Regions from separate parts of the Herbaspirillum sp. Her4 genome, predicted to be linked through region 2. Evidence: predicted binding sites of a transcription regulator. Region 2 holds the regulator's gene; the other holds the start of a gene.
What was found. The regulator sigma-54, encoded in region 2, starts transcription at its own class of promoters, with help from an activator protein. The targets are predictions, from matches to a motif close to TGGCANGNAANCTGCTTT.
Positions count from the first base shown of each region.

Region 1: atzF (allophanate hydrolase) is a predicted target of sigma-54. The motif match lies at 3,326-3,343, and genes of this name have one in related genera.

Region 1 covers NZ_CM176330.1:2,673,990-2,679,442, reverse strand. Annotated here, with positions in the region: gene tkt (transketolase) at 1-1,815, opposite strand, end outside; gene ACWFUC_RS12110 (16S rRNA (uracil(1498)-N(3))-methyltransferase) at 1,977-2,702, shown strand; gene ACWFUC_RS12105 (helix-turn-helix domain-containing protein) at 2,779-3,060, shown strand; gene atzF (allophanate hydrolase) at 3,382-5,211, shown strand; gene ACWFUC_RS12095 (ABC transporter substrate-binding protein) at 5,234-5,453, shown strand, end outside.
Region 2 covers NZ_CM176330.1:94,755-100,207, forward strand. Annotated here, with positions in the region: gene lptA (lipopolysaccharide transport periplasmic protein LptA) at 1-70, shown strand, start outside; gene lptB (LPS export ABC transporter ATP-binding protein) at 73-816, shown strand; gene ACWFUC_RS00415 (RNA polymerase factor sigma-54) at 934-2,424, shown strand; gene hpf (ribosome hibernation-promoting factor, HPF/YfiA family) at 2,577-2,939, shown strand; gene ACWFUC_RS00425 (hypothetical protein) at 3,002-3,148, opposite strand; gene grxD (Grx4 family monothiol glutaredoxin) at 3,310-3,621, shown strand; gene ACWFUC_RS00435 (UbiX family flavin prenyltransferase) at 3,644-4,246, shown strand; gene ACWFUC_RS00440 (SDR family oxidoreductase) at 4,335-5,093, opposite strand; gene mdeB (alpha-ketoglutarate dehydrogenase) at 5,255-5,453, opposite strand, start outside.

The sequences.
Region 1 (5,453 bases), 2.6 Mb from region 2:
CACGTCGGTCGACGGCATCGACACCACGCGCACGGCGATGCCTTCAGCGGTCAGGGCGTCAGCGGCCTTGGTGGCCAGTTCGATTTCGGAACCGGTGGCCATCAGGATCACCTTGGCATCGGCCGCATCGCGCAGCACGTAGCCGCCACGGGCGATGTCCTTGACCTGGGCGTCGGTGCGCTCCTGGAAGGGCAGGTTCTGGCGCGAGAAGATCAGGGTGCTCGGACCATCGTGGCGCTTGATCGCTTCAGCCCAGGCCACGGCGGTTTCGGTGGTGTCGCACGGACGCCAGTTGTCCAGGTTGGGGATCAGGCGCAGGCTGGAGACGTGTTCCACCGACTGGTGAGTCGGGCCGTCTTCGCCCAGGCCGATGGAGTCGTGGGTGAACACGAACAGCGCGCGGGTCTTCATCAGGGCCGCCATGCGCAGGGCATTGCGGCTGTAGTCGGAGAAGGTCAGGAAGGTCGCGCCGAAGGGCAGGTAGCCGCCATGCAGGGCGATGCCGTTCATGATGGCGCTCATGCCGAATTCACGCACACCGTAGTTGATGTGGTTGCCGCGCTGGTCGGCGCGCACGGCCACCGATTCCTTCCAGTTGGTCAGGTTCGAGCCGGTCAGGTCGGCCGAGCCGCCCAGGAATTCCGGCAGCGCCTGCGCGTAAGCCTGGATGGCGTTCTGGCTGGCCTTGCGGGTGGCGATGGTTTCCTTCTTTTCCAGCGTGGAATTGATGTAGGCGGTCACGGTCGATTCGAACGCGGCCGGCAGCTCGCCCTTCAGGCGGCGCAGCAGTTCAGCGGCTTCAGCCGGGTATTGGGCGGCGTAGCTGTCGAAGGTCTGCTTCCAGTTCGCTTCGAAGTCGGCACCGGTGGCCTTGGCATCCCAGGCGGAATAAACATCCGCCGGGATTTCGAACGGAGCGGAAGTCCAGCCCAGCGCTTCGCGCACGGCGGCGATTTCCTTGTCACCCAGGGCGGCGCCGTGGACCTTGTCGGTACCGGCCAGGTTGGGCGAGCCCTTGCCGATGACGGTACGGCAGCAGATCAGGGTCGGCTTGTCGGCCAGCTTGGCCTGGTGGATCGCGGCGCTGACGGCCTCGACGTTGTGGCCGTCCACGGCCGGGATGACGTTCCAGCCGTAGGCTTCGAAGCGCTTCGGGGTGTCGTCCTTGAACCAGCCTTCGACGTGGCCGTCGATGGAGATGCCATTGTCGTCATACAGCACGATCAGCTTGGACAGGTTCAGCACGCCTGCCAGCGAGCAGGCTTCATGCGAGATGCCTTCCATCAGGCAGCCGTCGCCGACGAAGGCGTAGGTGTAATGATCGACCACGGCCAGGCCGGGCTTGTTGAATTCGGCGGCCAGCAGCTTTTCAGCCAGCGCCATGCCGACTGCATTGGTGATGCCCTGGCCCAGCGGACCGGTGGTGGTTTCCACGCCCGGGGTGATGTGCACTTCCGGGTGGCCGGCGGTCTTGGAATGCAGTTGGCGGAAGGACTTGATGTCGTCCATCGACAGGTCGTAGCCGGTCAGGTGCAGCAGTGCGTACTGCAGCATGGAGCCGTGGCCGTTGGAGAGCACGAATCGGTCGCGGTTGGCCCAGTGCGGGTTGGACGGATTGTGGCGATAGTGCTTGGCCCACAGGGCCACTGCTATCTCGGCCATCCCCATCGGCATGCCCGGGTGTCCGGAATTGGCTTTTTGTACTGCGTCCATCGCCAGCGCGCGGATCGCGTTGGCCATCTTGTCGGTGGGGAGAGTGGAAATCATGTCGAGGTCAGAGTTTGCTGTACTGGGGGGCGCCGCAGGCGCACAAATCGGATGTTCAAGCCAATGCGCCGGCCCGGAAGCCCGGGTAACGGCGCGGGCCCGTATTTTACCAGAGTGCGCCGGGGGGATTAAAATTCGGGACCAGCCCCTGACCGGACTGACAACTTTTTTCATGTCTTTTTGATCTTCTTCCTCCAGGACCCTGCCCCATGCCCCGCTTTTACTTCCCGCACCCCCTCGGCATCGGCTCCGCCCTGGTCCTGCCCGAGCAGATTGCCCATCACATCCAGGTGCTGCGCCTGCAACCGGGCGATACCGTGACCCTGTTCAATGGCGAAGGCGGCGAATACACCGCCAGCCTGAGCACCCTCGAAAAGAAGCGCGCCCACGCCGAAGTGAAGACTTTTTCACCCCGTGAGGCCGAACTGCCTTATGCGCTGACCCTGGCCCAGGCCCTGCCTGAAGGGTCGAAGATGGACTGGATCGTCGAGAAAGCCGTGGAGCTGGGCGCTACCGCCCTCCAGCCGCTGGCCGCGCAGCGCTGCGTGGTGCGGCTCTCGGGTGACCGCGCCGAGAAGAAGCAGGCGCACTGGCAAGGCATCATCCATGCTGCCGCCGAGCAATGCGGCCGCAATCGCCTGCCGCATCTGGGTGAAGTCACCGACTTCAAGCGCTGGATCGCCCAGAGCGACCTGCATCGCCGCATCCTGCTTTCCCCGCGCGGGACCGAGCCGCTGTCAGGCTGGGCGCGCCACCATCCGCCGCAGGCCGTGACCGTCATGGTCGGCCCTGAAGGCGGCTTCAGCGAGGAAGAAGAAGACCTGGCCTGCGCCCAGGGCGCGCTGATGCTGTCCATGGGCAGCCGGGTACTGCGCACCGAGACTGCGGGGTTGGCGGCGCTGGCCGCCTTGAATGCGGTGTGGGGAGAGCTTTGAAGAAAGCTTCATACCGCTGATTTCCAGGCAGCTTGGCCGCAAAGCGTTACCGCGATTTGTTGAAGGAGTTAGGGCAATGAGCAAGCAACGATTTTCCAGCATCTGGGATGCCATCGAGGACAATCCGGAAGAAGCGGAAAACATGAAGCTGCGTTCCGTCCTCATGACGGCACTCAAGAACCACCTCACCCGCACGGAAATGAGCCAGGCACAAGCCGCCAAGCTCTTCGGGGTGACTCAGCCGCGTGTCTCCGACCTGATGCGAGGCAAGATCAGCCTGTTCGGACTCGATGCGCTGGTGAACATGGCCACGGCCGCCGGCCTGCACATTGAAATGCGTGTGATCGAATCTGCCTGAGTATCCCGGGGCTCCTCGTTTGACGAAACGCGCGCAGCCGCCCGGGTCTCAACCTTGTTGCCACGCAACACGGCATCGACGATCAATTTGCCTGATTCCCGTGCAGGCCGCCGCTACGGACGTCCAAGTTCGGCGCACGCCTCCCCATTTTGTCTCGCTGACAAAACTCTTCATTTCCCCTCGCACAACTTGCCTTACGGCACTTCGCCTCGCAAACCCGCGTGGTGAAGCCTTTTCCCGTTTTTCAGCCGCGTGACGGTCGAGCTGGCACGCCTCCTGCTTAAAGATATTCAATCTTGTATTCAAGTTTGAATATCCAATATGACCACCTCCCATGCCCTGCAGCAAGCTGCCCCCGAGGCCGCCCCGACCACCATCGCCGCCACCCTGGCGGCCTATCGAGAAGGCCGCAGCACACCCGGCAAGGTGGTGGCCGAACTGCTGGCCCGCATCGAGAGCGCCGGACGCGATGAAGTCTGGATCAGCCGGGTGCCGTCCAAACAACTGAAACAACAGGCCGCCGCGCTGGACCTGATGCTGCAGATCAAGGGCGAAGCCGTGCTGGAGAGCATGCCGCTGTTCGGCATCCCCTTCGCCGTGAAGGACAACATCGACGTGGCCGAGATGTCCACCACCGGGGCTTGTCCCGAATTCGGCCGCCTGGCCAGCGAGAGTGCCACCGTGGTGCAGCGCCTGCAGGCCGCTGGCGCGCTGCTGGTGGGCAAGACCAACCTGGACCAGTTCGCCACCGGCCTGGTCGGCGTGCGCTCCCCCTACGGCGCGGTACGCAATGCCATCAAGCCGGACTATGTCTCCGGCGGCTCCAGCTCGGGTTCGGCGGTGGCCGTTGCGCTTGGCCAGGTCATGTTTTCGCTCGGGACCGATACGGCCGGCTCGGGCCGCGTGCCGGCCGCCTTCAATCACCTGGTCGGCCTGAAACCGACCAAGGGCCTCATCAGCGCACGCGGCCTGGTACCGGCCTGCCGCACCCTGGATTGCATCTCCATCTTCGCCCACGACGTGGCCGATGCCTGGCGCGTGCTGTACAGCGCATCCGGTTTCGATGCCGAGGATGGCTATTCGCGCCGCCCTACCATGCTGGGCGTGAAGCGGCGGGGTTATCGCATCGCCATTCCCGAGCAATGTGAATTCTTTGGCGACAGCGTCGCCCAGGAAGCCTGGGAACGCAGCCTGGCGCAAATCGCCGCCCTCCCCGGCGTGAGCCTGGCGAAGATCCCCTTCGCCCCCTTCAGCGCGGCCGCGCAGCTGCTCTATCAGGGCCCGTGGGTGGCCGAGCGTCGCGCAGCGCTGGGCGACTTCTTCCTGGAGAACCCGGAAGCCATCCACCCGGTGGTGCGCCAGATCACCGCCCAGGCCGACGACTACGATGCCGTTGACAGCTTCAACGCCCAGTACCGCCTGGCCGACCTGCGCCGCCAGGCCGAAAACCTGCTCGAAGGCAGCGACCTGATGCTGGTGCCGACCACCACCACCTTCCCCACCATCGCCGAAGTCGAGGCCGATCCCGTGGTGCGCAATGCGCAGCTGGGCCATTACACCAACTTCGTCAACCTGATGGACATGTCGGCCCTGGCCATCCCCGCCGTATGGCGGCGCGATGGCCTGCCCGCCGGCGTCACCCTGATCGGCCCGGCCGGTGCCGATCACCTGCTGGCCGAAGCCGGTGCACGCCTGCAGCAGCAACTGGGCGGCGCGGCGCAAGCCGATGCCATTGCGGCCACCCCGCTGCCCTTCAATGAAAGCACCATCAAGGTCTGCGTGGTCGGCGCCCACCTGGCCGGCCAGCCCCTGAACTGGCAATTGCTGGAAGCCGGTGCGCGCCGCGTGGCCGTCACCCGCACCGCCGCCCACTATCGTCTCTACGCCCTGGCGGGTACCACCCCACCCAAGCCTGGCCTGGCCCGCACCGAAGGCGCCGGCGCCGCCATCGCAGTGGAAGTGTGGGAAATGCCGCTGCGCCAGTTCGGCGGCTTCGTCGCCGCCATCCCGGCCCCGCTGGGCATCGGCACGGTGGAGCTGGCCGACGGCAGCAGCGTCAAGGGCTTCATCTGCGAGCCGGCCGGCATTGCCGGCGCGACCGACATCACCCACCACGGCGGCTGGGTCAACTACCTCCATTCGCTGAACTGACACCCTCACCACGGAGCTGCTCATGAAAAAGAACAACCCCACCGCTGTCCACGATGCCAACCGCCGCAGCTTCATCGCCAAGGCAGGTGCCGTCGCCGCCACCGCCGCCATCGCGGGTGCGCCGGCCATTCTCCGCGCGCAGACGGTGCCCATCCGCATCGGCTACTGGCCGGTGGCCGCCGGGCTGCCCTTCTACGCCGCCGTGGAAGCGGGTTACTTCAAGCAGGCCGGACTGGAAGTGC
Region 2 (5,453 bases):
GGCCCAGCCCGCGGGCAAGAACAACGCCGCGCAGCCTGCAACGCGTCGCGACAGCGGAAAGGATCAGTAACGATGGCAGTCAGCTCGCTGGTCGTTCGCGGCCTGAAGAAAAGTTATGGCGCGCGCCAGGTAGTGCGCGATGTCTCGATGGAATTGCGCAGCGGCGAGGTGGTCGGCCTGCTCGGCCCCAATGGGGCCGGCAAGACCACCTCGTTCTACATGATCGTGGGACTGGTGCCTTCCGATGGTGGCGAGATCGACCTCGATGGCGCGTCCATTTCGCGCATGCCGATCCACAAGCGTGCCACCATGGGCTTGTCCTACCTGCCGCAGGAAGCCTCGGTATTCCGCAAGCTGACGGTGGAAGACAATATCCGCGCCGTGCTGGAACTGCGCCGGGAAGAGGGCAAGCCGCTCTCGCGCGATGAAATCGAAGGCCGCCTCAACAACCTGCTGCACGAATTGCAGATCGAGAAGCTGCGCGAAAGCCAGGCGCTGTCGCTCTCGGGCGGTGAACGCCGGCGCGTCGAGATCGCCCGCGCACTGGCCACCGATCCGCGCTTCGTGCTGCTGGATGAACCGTTCGCCGGTATCGACCCGATTGCCGTGATCGAGATTCAGCGCATCGTGCGCTTCCTGAAGGAACGCGGCATCGGCGTGCTGATCACCGACCACAACGTGCGCGAAACGCTGGGCATCTGTGATCGCGCCTACATCATCAACCAGGGCACGGTGCTGGCCAGCGGCAATCCGGAAGAGATCATCGCCAACGAGTCGGTGCGCCGCGTGTATCTGGGCGAGCATTTCCGCATGTAAGCGGTGCAGTCGGCTTGCCCGATACGCTTGAAGAAATACAGAGTGCGCATCACGTAATACGCAATACGCAACGACCGGCAGAGCAACCAGCGGGCCACGCCGCTTTCAGAAAGACAGATGAAACAGTCGCTCCAGTTACGTACCTCGCAGCACCTCGCATTGACGCCGCAACTGCAGCAGTCGATCAGACTGTTGCAACTGTCGACGCTGGAACTGCACCAGGAACTGGAACAGATCCTCTCCGACAATCCCCTGCTGGAACGCCTCGACGACGCGCTCGACAATTCGGTACGTCTGCTGGCCGATGGCGCGGTCTCCAGTTCGCCCTCCAGCGGCGTTGCCGAAACCAGTCACGAAGGCAGCGGCGAAGCGGCCCCGGCCGCCAGCGATGGCGATTCCAGCTTCGACTACCAGGACAACGCGCCGGAAGCCGGTGTCACGGGGGATGCCGACTGGAGCTTCGACGACGTCGCGCGCAGCGGCAAGTCGCCAGACGATGACGATGCCCGTCCACAACTCGAAGCGCACGAACTGACCCTGCGCGAACACCTGCTGGAACAGATCCGCGTGACCGCACGCACCCTGCGTGATCGTGCGCTGCTGGAACTGCTCACCGATGCGCTCGACGAGAGCGGCTATCTGGAAGAGCCGCTGGAAGACATCCACGCGCGCCTGCCCGAAGAGCTGGGCATCGACATGGAAGAGCTGTCGATTTCGCTCAAGCTGCTGCAGAGCCTGGACCCGGCGGGTGTCGGTGCGCGCAGTGCCGGCGAATGCCTGGCCCTGCAGATCCGCCGCCTGCCCAAGATTCCCTTCGTGACGCGCAAGCTGGCCTTGAGGATCGTGGAGGATTACCTGCCGCTGTTTGCACAACGCGATTTCAACAAGATCAAGAAGGCACTGGATTGCGATGACGAAGACCTGCGTGAAGCGCAGGCCGTGATCCGCCAGTGCCGTCCGCATCCGGGTGCGGAATTCGCGCGTGATGCCTCGGACTATGTGGTGCCGGACGTGATTGTCAAGCAGACAAAGAACGGCTGGCAGGTCATGCTCAACCATGAGGTCATGCCCAAGCTGCGCGTCAATGCGATGTATGCCAGTGCATTGAAGCAAGCCAAGGGAGAAGGTTCGCTGTCGTCGCAGTTGCAGGAAGCCAAGTGGCTCATCAAGAACATGCGGCAACGTTTCGATACAATTTTGCGCGTCGCGCAGGCTATTGTGGAACGTCAAAGAAACTTCTTTTCACATGGGGCAGTCGCCATGCGCCCCCTTGTGCTGCGTGAAATTGCTGATACACTGGGTCTACACGAGAGCACCATCTCTCGCGTGACGACTCAGAAATACATGCTCACTCCGCATGGAATGTTTGAGTTGAAATACTTCTTCGGTAGCCATGTCGCGACTGAAACCGGAGGTGAAGCATCCTCCACCGCGATACGGGCGCTGATCAAACAGTTGATAGGAGCCGAGAACCCGCAGACCCCATTATCCGATAGCAAGATTGCGGATATGCTGGCAGAACAAGGCATGGTGGTCGCGCGACGCACAGTCGCCAAATACCGCGAAGTGTTGAAGATTCCGCCGGTCAATCTCCGCAAGTCCCTCTGAGTTTTTCCTCAGTTTTTCTGCAGTACCGTTGCTGTGTTCAGGCAAGCATCCGACTGATGCCCGCGCCATCCGACACGAAGACCGTGCCCGTGGTACAGCTGCAGCAGGATCGATTGCACGAACCTCCAGTGACTTCACGATAGGAGTCTTGTATGAATCTGACCATCAGTGGACACCACCTCGAACTGACCCCCGCCATCCGGGAATACGTGCAAAGCAAGCTCTCGCGTATCAAGCGCCATTTCGACAACGTGATCGACGTCAGCGTGATCCTGAGCGTAGATAAACTCACAGAAAAGGAAAAGCGCCAAAAAGCGGAAATCAACGTCCACATCAAGGGGAAGGATCTACATGCGGAAAGCATCGCACACGACCTCTACGCTGCCATTGACACGCTGATCGACAAGCTCGATCGCCAGGTCATCAAGCACAAGGACAAGTTGCAGGAGCATCACTCCATGGCCAAGCGCCTGCCGGACGAAACGCCGGAGGATGCGGTGGCCGGAGCGGCATAAGCCAGGACACCCTCGGCAAGCCACCTCGCAGCCGCAAGGCTGCTGAGAAAGCCAGCCGAATTTCATGAGGAAGGGGCGCGCAAGCGCCCTTTTTCATTTGCGGCCGCCGAACTGGCCAAGCCTGTGGAAAAGATATAAATCATTGCGTAAAGCAACTTTTCCACCGCCGCTGCTGACGATGATGCAAGGGACGGCTTGAATGTCTTCACGGCACCCTCATCTTCGACACAAGAATTTGCATACGATATAAATCATTTCCTCGATGCAATTTTTTGCCCGTTCAGACAGGCCACCAGCATGCAGGCGATTTCAACGCGCCCGCCGGCTTTTCCCTATAATGTCGGGCAATCCCATTTTTAAAGGCACAGCCATGAGCGACGTCCAATCCTGGATCAAAGAAACCGTGACCCAAAACCCCGTGGTGCTGTTCATGAAGGGCACTGCACAGTTCCCCCAATGCGGCTTTTCCGGCAAGGCCATCCAGCTGCTGAAGGCCAGCGGTGCCGAGAACATCGTCACCGTCAACGTGCTGGAAAGCCCGGACGTGCGCCAGGGCATCAAGGAATACTCGAACTGGCCGACCATTCCTCAGCTGTACGTGAAGGGTGAATTCGTCGGCGGCTCCGACATCATGACCGAGATGTACGAGTCCGGCGAACTGCAGACCCTGATCAAGGGCTGAGTTTTACTTGCCTGACTGACTCATGAGCAGTTCTTCCAGCCAGCCGCGCCAGCGCCTGATCGTTGCGATCACCGGTGCCACCGGTGCCATCTATGGCGTGCGGCTGCTGGAGCATCTGCGCAAGCATGGCCAGGTGGAAACGCACCTGATGGTGTCCGAAGCGGGTGTACTCAACCTGCATCAGGAACTGGACATGCGGCGCAAGGATGTAGAAGCGCTGGCCGATGTGGTGCACAACGTGCGCGATGTCGGCGCCTGCATCGCCAGCGGCTCCTTCGCCTCCACCGGCATGGTGGTGGCGCCCTGTTCGATGAAGACCCTGGCCGCCGTGGCGCATGGTCTGTCCGACAACCTCATCACCCGCGCAGCGGATGTGGTGCTCAAGGAACGCCGCCGGCTGGTGCTGATGGTGCGTGAGACCCCGTTCAATCTGGCCCATCTGCGCAACATGACATCCGTCACCGAAATGGGCGGCGTGATCTTCCCGCCCCTGCCCGGCTTCTACCAGCGCCCTGCTTCCATGGAAGAGATGGTGGACCACACGCTGGGACGCGTGCTGGACATGTTCGGGATTTCAATGCAGTTGACGCCGGAGTGGAAGGGCATGAAGGGCGGGACTGAGTGATGCGTTAACCCTTATCACGTTCGGGCAAAGAAAATTGGCCGCAGCTCATCACTGCGGCCATTTCTTCATCTGGCGAATATAAACCGGCTCACCCCCGCCCGATATACGGCATCTTGGTCGCCATCACCGTCATGAACTGCACATTGGCCTCCAGCGGCAGGCTGTCCATGTAGAGGATGGCACGGGCCACGTGTTCGGCATCCATGGTCGGTTCGACCTTGGTCGAGCCATCAGCCTGGAGCGTGCCCTTCTTCATGAGCGTAGTCATGTCGGTGGAGGCATTGCCGATATCGATCTGCCCGCAGGCGATGTCATAGGCGCGGCCATCCAGCGAGGTGGCCTTGGTCAGCCCCGTAATGGCATGCTTGGTGGCGGTATAGGAGGCCGAGAACGGGCGCGGTGCATGCGCCGAGATCGAGCCGTTGTTGATGATGCGCCCGCCGCGCGGCGACTGATCCTTCATGATGCGGAAGGCTTCCTGAGTGCAGAGAAAAACGCCGGTCAGGTTGATGTCCACCGCCGCCTTCCACTGCTCCACGCTCAGTTCTTCCAGCGACACCGGCGGCGCAAAGATGCCGGCATTGTTGAAGAGCAGGTCCAGCCGTCCGAAACGCTCGCGGGTCCTGGCGAAGAGCTGCTTCACCGAGGCCGGATCGGTCACGTCGGCCGCCACCACCAGCGCGTTGGCACCATGTTCGCCGGCCAGCTTGACGGTTTCTTCAAGCGCATCCTGGCGGCGTCCGGCCAGGGCGACGCCATAGCCTTCGCGCAGCAGCGCGAGCGTGATCTGCCGGCCAATGCCGGAACCTGCGCCGGTCACCAGCGCGATACGTTTGGGTGCAGCCATCGTGTGTACTCCTCACTCACTGTAGTTCATGGACGATGCGCATCACGGAGCCATAAAAAAACCGCCCGTGATGCACGGGCGGTTTCACTATAACAAACACGGCGTCGGGCCAGATGAGAGATTTTCAATCCGGCTGGCCGCCGTTCATGTATCGCTCCACTTCATACTGAGGACGACAAGGGCTTGTTCGTATCGATACCCAATGTACGCGCTGCTTCTTCAAGCCGCGCACGTTCATCGACCCATACTTCACACAAGGCCGTATAGGCAATCCAGCGCGCATCGATCTCGAAGAAGTCCCGCAAATTCACCCGCGTATCACTGCGGCCAAACCCGTCCGTCCCCAGCGTCACATAAGGT